2 regions of the Micromonospora sp. NBC_01638 genome follow, and region 2 is predicted to be linked to the other one. Evidence: riboswitches for the same ligand, from Rfam matches in the RefSeq annotation. Region 2 holds a riboswitch; the other holds the start of a gene.

Region 1 (4,151 bases), 2.0 Mb from region 2:
CGTCGACCTGACGCAGCCCGGCGGCCACGACCGGGTCATCCGGCGAGACCAGGCCGACCAGGCCGGAGACCCGCAGGTAGCGGCGAGCCGCCTCGGCGCGGCTGGCGAACCAGCTCACCGGGCGCGCGGCCAGCTCGGCGGCGCGGGTCAGCTCGGCGGGTGACCACGATGCCTTGATGCCCAGACCGACCACCGCGTCCACCGGCAGCCCGGCGGTGCGGGCGGCCAACGCGAGGCCGACCACCCCACCCAGCGAGTGCCCGAGCACGACGAGCCGGTCGTCGGCGGCGAGGCCGTGGGCGATCCGGCCGGCGAAACCCGCAAAGGAGTACGACGACAGCGGCGCCGCCCAGCCGTGACCGGCGAGGTCCGGTGCCAGCCACCGCCCGGGCCAGCGCTGCTCAAGATACGGCGCCGAGGGCAACCACACGTCACCCGTCGCCCCCATGCCGTGCAGCAGCAGCAGGACCGGCCTTCGATGAGAGTGACCACCCGATTCATCCACCACGGCCGCAGTCTCCCACGGTTCACGGCCGGGTACGAGGGTCGTCATCGGCGTCACTCGCGGGACACCGGCCAAGCAAGGTCCATTGTAGAGTGCGGTGCCTGGACGGGGAGCGTCACGTGTCGATCCCCTCGCGCAGAGGAGCCCACAGTGTTCAGGATGCTCGGATCAGCACTGGCCGCGACCCTGGCGGCCGTCGCGCTCGGCGCGCCGCCGACCCACCCCGCGCTCGGCACACCCATGGACGTCTCCACCGGCGACGGCGGGTCGGGTGTCGAGGCGGTCGCGGCAGCCGACCGGGTCCTACGGGTCTACAACAACAACATCGAGAACCTGGTGGTGAACAACTCCGACGGGAGCTGCACCCGAATCTCCGGGCCGGACCACCTGACCTCGATCCTGGTCGACGACGCCGGTCGCACCGGCACCAGCGCCGTGGTGGCGCCCGACATCCTGATCGTGCAGCAGGTGCGCGGCACCGGCCAGGCCGAGGCGTACGCCGACCAACTGTCGGCGAAGTTCGGCTACCCGGCGGGCACCTACGGGGCGATCGTGGCGTGGAGTGACCCGGAGCCCTGGGGTGGCACGCACAAGTGCAGCTCGCAGTCGCTCGGCGACCTCAAGAAGAAGCAGACCAACGGCATCATCTGGAACAAGCAGACGCTCAACCTCGCCGCTGGCGACATCTCGAAATACTGGAGTGCTGGCTGGCTCAAGCCGGGCACGGCGTACGCCAACGGTGCCGGATGCACGCTGTACAAGCCGCCGAACAGCGATCCGGACAGCACCGACTACCACAAGTGGAAGCGGACCAGCGCCATCGCGGCCCGGTTCACCATCAAGGCGACCGGCACGAGCGTGTTCGCCGCGACCATGCACCTGCCGCAGGAAAACCGGCAGAACGCCTGCGCCGGCGACGGCGACCGGGGCATCGCCAACAGCGGCATCCACCTCGGCGCGGACGCGACCAGCCTGCTGAACGCCTCCACGGTCCGCGTCGTGGGGATCGACGCGAACCGTACGGGCATCGCACCCGGCACGCTGAGCGGCTACGGCATGACCGGCTACGGGTCGGCGGCCACCAACGGCTCCAGCAAGATCGACTACCTCTTCGTGAAGGGGACCGTCCAGCCGTCCAGCATCGGCCACACGGTCAGCGGAACGAAGTCGAACCACCTCGCGCTGTACGGCTTCATCACCTACTGACCGCACCGACAAAGACGACGCGGGCGCCGGCCCCTTGTGGGGGACGGCGCCCGCGTCGGCTGCGCCCAGGTCAGGCGGAGTAACCCCGGTTGGCGATCCAGTTGGCCAGATCGATCGTGGTCATCCAGTACGACGGGTCGGCCGCGTTCGCCGAGTCGGCGATCCGCACGGTCCGGCCGTTGTCCTTGTAACCCACCACGGCGACGTAGTGCCCGCCGCCGTAGGAGCGCCAACCGCCGTTGGTGTCGGTGGCGTCGCCGACGACGTTGGCCACCACGCCGCGGCCGTCGGTGATGGCCTTGACGACGTCGGCCTGGAGCCGGTCCATCTGCGCCGGGCTGGGCGCGCCGGCGAACATCCGGGTCCGGTACGGGGAACCCTTCACCTCGGCGTTGAGCACCCGGGTGGTGTCCTGGGCCGAGTTGGTGCCCATCTCGGTGGTGCCCAGTTTGGCACCGAGCTCGTTCTGGGTGCGGTCGATGCCGGCGGCGCTGAGCGCGTTACGGGTGGCTGCCGGGCCGCAGTTGTAGTACGTGTTCTGCGCCTCGTAGTCGTAGTCGAGCATCTTCGTCGCGGGCGGCTTCGGCGGGGCCGGCTTAAGGCTCAGGTCCGGGTTGCTGCTGGCGTTGGCCGCGGGTGACGCGGCGGTGGTAGCCGGGGCGGTGGTCGGCGCGGCGCTGGCCGAGGGGGACGCGTCGCGCGCCTCACCGCGGGAGGCGGCGGTGTCGCTGCGCATCTCGGCGACCGTGGTCGCGGTGCGCTGGCTGGCCGGGTCGTCGTCGGCGACGGCGACCAGCCCACCGGTGGTGGTGGCGATCGCGAGGGCCGCGGCGGAGGCGGCAACGATCTGGTATGGGCGCTCGGTGGCGAAACGGCGGAGCTGACGCTGCAGGGTGTGCTTCACGGGGTCCTCCACGGATCCGGGGGGAGAGCGGCACACCGGGGCCGGACCGGTATATCCGGGCAGGCGCCAGCGCGCGGACCGTGGTCCGCGGATGGTGAACCGCTCAGGGGAACGCCCGGCGCTGCCGGGCGGGATAGGCGATGACCCGGGGGGGTCAGCTCACCGTCACTGGACGAATGAGCGGGGGCACCGCTGCGCCGTGGAGGCGAGGGAACAACCGAGGGGTGGAAAGGTGCTGCACGAGGATGGAACTCCTTCCGACACCGCCTACCGGGTTAGCTGACGGATTCGGGCGGGAAGATCGCCCTACCGCGGGCCATGGCTCGCGGATTCACCCCGGACTTACTGGTGGGTCCCCGGTTCGTTTTCACGATTGAGCGGGTCGGCGCGGCGTCGCCTCTTGCGATCGGTTACCGCACCGGACGAGACGACACTACTGGCCGGTCCGCACCCTGCCAAGCCAGGTTCACCTGCGTAAACCCCGATCGGCGCGACAATTTCTGCGCGTATTGCCGATGATGTGACTCGATGGGACAAGCGGTTATGGTGACGCCTGCGGGCGACAACCGGACAGGCCGCCGATAATACGGTCACAATCACCGGAAAAATCGAGCCGATCGCGCCGGACGCCCGATTTCCCAGTTACGTGACCGGGCTCACATCACGGATCGGGCTCAACCTGCTCGGGCCGGACGCCAGCGTGCCACGACGGCGGGACGGCACGTCCCGTTCGCCGCCCGGCGAGCGGGTACCAGGTTCGGCCGCAGCCGGGCCACTGCCGCGTACGCCTCGTCGGCGAGGGTGCGAGCCGCGTCGGCGGCCAGTTCCGCATCCCGCCACGCGGCCCGCTCCCGGGCGGCGGCGGCCTCGTAGTCGGCCCGTCTCGCGTCCCGGATCGCCCGACTGAGCACCACCTCCTGCTCGACCGGGTGCCGCCGGGGATCCCAACCGCGCCGGTGCCCGAACACGTCGCCCAGCTGCGCCATGGTCAGGTCGCCCCGCCAGTGCGCCGCGGTCGCCGCGCGGAGCAGGTAGCGCTCCCGGAGGGCGTACTCGGCGGGGGTGCGGGGGGTATGCGGGGTGGGCAGCGCCCCGGCACCCGCGAAGCGACGGGCCGCGATGTCCGCCTCGTCGTACCCGTTCCAGGCCCGCTCCATCTCCTCCTGAGCGGTCAGCCAGGCCGCGCGTCGCCGCCGCGCGGTCGTGGCCGCGCCGGCCGCCGCGACGGCCACCTCCTCGGCGTACCGGCGCAGGTCGACGGCCTCGGCCTCGGCCACCTCCCGAGCGGTGGGTGCCGCCGGGAGCGGGTCGTCCGTGGGCCGGTCCCGCTCGGGTCGGGCGACCAGCACGGCGAGTACGCCCAGTGTCAGCAGGAACAGGGCCGACCAGATGGCGGCGGCCTGCGGAACCTCGGTCACGAACTGGTAGAAGACAACGGTCTCCATGGTCGGCACCTCGGGGAGAGAGCAATGCGGTGGAGCCCGACCGGCAACCTGGCCACGGCGGGCCACGGATCGGCGGGGGCGGAGCTGGTGG
Region 2 (4,151 bases):
CCCGGCCATGCAGCAGGACGACCTGACCTCCGTGGTCGAGGTGCCCGACGGTGAGCCGTTCGTGCTGCACCCCGGGGAGTTCGTGCTCGCCTCGACACTGGAGGTCATCTCGCTGGGCGACCAGCTCGCCGGCCGGCTCGAAGGGAAGAGCTCGCTGGGTCGGCTCGGGCTGCTCACGCACTCCACCGCCGGCTTCATCGACCCGGGCTTCTCCGGTCACGTGACGCTGGAGCTCTCGAACGTGGCGAACCTGCCGATCACCCTCTGGCCAGGCATGAAGATCGGGCAGCTCTGCATCTTCCGGCTCTCCTCGCCGGCCGAGCACCCGTACGGCTCGGTGGTCTACGGCTCGCGCTACCAGGGCCAGCGGGGGCCGACGCCGAGCCGCGCCTGGCAGCACTGGCGCACCTGGCCCACCCGCTGAGCGGTACGACAGCCAGACGACGAGGGCCCGCCGCGACGAATCGCGACGGGCCCTTCGGTCACCCCTGATCAGCCTGGGCGGCCGTAGCTGTGGATCGGGCCGTCGTCGACCTTCTTCATCTTGACCGGTTGACCGGCCTGCGAGGCGTGCACCACCCAGCCACCGCCGACGTACATGCCGACGTGGTGGATGTCGCTGTAGTAGAAGACCAGGTCGCCGGGGCGCAGGTCGGCCTTGCTGACGTTCTTGGTGGCGCGGCTCTGCGCGGCGGCGTTGTGCGGCAGCGACACACCGGCCTTCGCCCAGGCGGCCAGCATCAGCCCGGAGCAGTCGTACGAGTTCGGGCCCTCGGCACCCCAGACGTAGGGCTTGCCGATCTGCGCGCAGGCGAACTTGACCGCCGTGCCCGCAGCGCCACCGGGATAGCTGCCGGGGCAGGGCGCCGGGCGCAGCGAACCGCCGCCACCGTTGCCGTACACCTTGATGCGCAGCTTCTGCAGCCGGTCGATCTCCTCGTTGATCTGCTTCTTCTTCGCCGCCAACTGGGCCTCGGTACGGGTCAGCTGGGCCACCATCTCGTCCAGCGGCGCCTTCTGCTTCGCCAGCTCATCGCGGAGGTCGGCCACCTGCCGCACGTCCTGCTGCTGGTTGTGCGCGAACCGGTCGAGCATCTCGAGCTGGCCAACCACCTCGCTGGGCGATCGACTGCCCAGCACCGCGTTGACGGTCGAGACGTTCTCGCCCTTGTACGCGCGCACGGCCAGCGCGCTGACCTTGTTCATCGCAGCGTCGACCTGGCGCTCCAGCGGGCCGATCCGGGCGGCCAGCGCGTCCGCCTGCTTGCGCTTGGCGGCGAGGTCGGTCCGGGTGGCGTTGTGCCGTTCGATGATCGGTTCGAGTTTGTTCCAGTCGGCGTCGATCTGGCGCTCGATCTCGGCGACGGACGGATCGGCGTGGGCCGCCGTGGCGCTGCCCGTCAGGACGACGGCGACGCCGGCCAGCGCGGCGAGAGCGGTGGTGAAGCGGGACCAGCGTGAGCGCGGCGCGATCGACGTCGGGCCGGCTGCTGCCGGCCGCTCGGACGACGGCCGCGGGGCATGGAGTGCCACCGGGTTCCGTACTCCTTCTTCCTGACCGCCTACCGGGTTAGCTGACGGGTTCGGGCGGGAAGTCGGCGCCCTACCGCAGTGGCTGCGGATTCACCCCGAGGGACCTGGGTCCCCGGTTCGCTCGGAAACGACTCGGCGGTGTCGGTCCGTTACCGCCCGGGCTGGGCGGAACTGATATCGGGCCGACGAATGACCAGAGTAGAGACGCCTGTTACCGATCCGCAACCCGTGCGGCCGTGACACTCCGTACCGATCAGGGAGGGTGACGGACCGTACGCGAAGATTTCTTTCCTGACGCGTCGACAGATAGAAAGGTATTGACGCAGGCTCCCGGGCGGCGCGAAGGTGACCTCACCTTCATCCCGTGGAATTTAGGGGGTTCGATGCACCATCCAACCCTGTCGCTCCGGCGGCGCGCACTGCTCACCGCCGCCGTGGTCGCCGCAGCGACCGCGGTACCGCTACCCGCCGGCGCTGCCGCCGCCGCACCCACCGCCGACCGCCAGCAGCAGTACGCCGCGGCGGCAGCGGAGTACGGCGTGCCGACCGGCGTGCTGCTCGGCGTCTCCTACCTGGAGTCCCGCTGGGACAGCAACGCCGGCACACCGAGCACCAGCGGCGGCTACGGCCCGATGCACCTGACCGACGCCCGCCACGTGGTCGCCCTGCCTGGGCGCGGCCACCACGACACCGGCGCCGAGGACCCGCGTGGCGACGACTCCCGACCCGCGCTGGCGCCCGCTCCTCGGCAGGCCGAAGACCCCGCGCCGCCCACCGCCGCGTTGCAGACCGTGGACACCGCCGCAGCGCTGACCGGCGCGGCACCCGAGGCGCTGCGCACCGACGCGAGCGTCAACATCCGGGGCGGGGCGGCACTGCTCGCCGCGTACCAACGGGAGCTGGGCGCGCCGGTTGGCGCCGGCACCGACCCGGCTGCCTGGTACGGCGCGGTGGCCCGCTACGCCGGTGCGGACAGCGCCGATGCCGCAGCGGCCTTCGCCGACGAGGTCTTCACCACGATCAGCGCCGGCGAGTCCCGGGTGACCGACGACGGCCAGCGGATCACGCTGCCGGCCCGCGCGGTACAGCCGGAGCGTTCCTGGCTGGACCGACTGGGCCTGCGCCGCCTGGCCCGCCCGGACGGGCTGGAGTGCCCCCGCACCATCTCCTGTGAGTGGATCCCCGCGCCCTACGAGGCGTTCGGCGACGGGGACTACGGCAACCACGACCTCTCCGACCGGCCCGCACGGCAGAAGATCGAGTACATCGCCATCCATGACACCGAGGCAAGCTGGGCGACCACCCTGAAACTCGTCCAGGACCCGACCTACGTGAGCTGGCACTACTCGCTGCGCTCGGTGGACGGGCACATCGCCCAGCACGTGAAAACCAAGGACGTCGGCTGGCACGCCGGAAACTGGTACGTCAACGCCAAGTCGATCGGGCTGGAACACGAGGGCTTTGCCGCGCAGGGCACCTGGTACACCGAGGCGATGTACCGGACGTCGGCGAAGCTGGTCCGACACCTCGCGCTGCGGCTGGGCATCCCCCTGGACCGCCAACACATCATCGGCCACGACAACGTGCCCGGCACCGTCGCATCGACCGTACGCGGAATGCACTGGGACCCGGGACCGTACTGGGACTGGACGCACTACTTCGACCTGCTGCACGCGCCGCGACTGGACACCGGCACCCCGGCCACCGGGTTGGTCCGAATCGACCCGAACCACGCCACCAACCAGCCGGCGTTCACCGGATGCGTCACCCCTGCCGTGCCGTGCACGCCGCGCGGATCCTCGTCGGTGGTGCTGCACACCGCGCCATCCTCGGACGCGCCACTGGTGAACGACATCGCGCTGCGCCCTGACGGCACCCCGAACACCATGGAGGTGTCGGATCACGGCGCCCGGGCCTCCGCCGGCCAGACGTACGCGCTGGCCGGCCGGCAGGGCGACTGGACGTCCATCTGGTACCTCGGGCAACGGGCGTGGTTCCACAACCCGGCGTCCGCGCCGACCGCCAGTTGGACCGTCGGCATGGTGGCCACCCCGAAGCCCGGACGGGCCACGATCCCGGTGTACGGACGGGCGTACCCGGAGCAGACGGCCTACCCGGCCGGGGTGCCCTACCAGGCGATCTCGCCGCTGCAGTACACCCTTGCTGCCGGGCAGCGGTACGCCGTCGGCGCGGTGCTGGCCGGTGAGTACTACCGGGCCAGCACGTTCGACGGCTCCTCCCCCGGCGACTGGACGGTGATCCGCGGCAAGAACCGGTACGCGCAGATCCAGTTCGGCCACCGCATCATGTACGTCGACCTGGCCGACGTGCAGTTGCTGCCGTCCCCGGTGGGCGCACCCCGCTGAGCGACCACGACGGCCCCCGGTCGGGTGACCGGGGGCCGTCGTCGTGCCTGTGGGGATCAGCCGGGTCTGCGGAACCCGGCGACCGGCATGGTGTTGATGCTGGACACCTGCACCGGTTTGCCGGCCCGGGGGGCGTGCACCATCTGGTTGTTGCCCAGATACAGCCCGACATGACTCAGGCCGGAGAAGAAGAAGACCAGGTCACCGGGGCGGGCGTCGGCTCGTGAGACGGCCTTACCCTCGTTCCACTGG

The links. Region 2 has a riboswitch for cyclic di-AMP ahead of OG811_RS11165 (NlpC/P60 family protein). Riboswitches for the same ligand answer to the same signal wherever they lie in the genome.
Region 1: another riboswitch for cyclic di-AMP. It lies ahead of OG811_RS20575 (C39 family peptidase); the one in region 2 lies ahead of OG811_RS11165 (NlpC/P60 family protein).

The regions. Positions count from the first base shown of each region.
Region 1 is NZ_CP109273.1:4,344,856-4,349,006, reverse strand. It holds gene OG811_RS20585 (alpha/beta fold hydrolase) at 1-553, opposite strand, end outside; gene OG811_RS20580 (hypothetical protein) at 665-1,711, shown strand; gene OG811_RS20575 (C39 family peptidase) at 1,782-2,627, opposite strand; cyclic di-AMP (ydaO/yuaA leader) riboswitch at 2,865-3,005, opposite strand; gene OG811_RS20570 (hypothetical protein) at 3,290-4,060, opposite strand.
Region 2 is NZ_CP109273.1:2,369,463-2,373,613, reverse strand. It holds gene dcd (dCTP deaminase) at 1-424, shown strand, start outside; gene OG811_RS11165 (NlpC/P60 family protein) at 493-1,533, opposite strand; cyclic di-AMP (ydaO/yuaA leader) riboswitch at 1,546-1,681, opposite strand; gene OG811_RS11160 (N-acetylmuramoyl-L-alanine amidase) at 1,917-3,899, shown strand; gene OG811_RS11155 (NlpC/P60 family protein) at 3,956-4,151, opposite strand, start outside.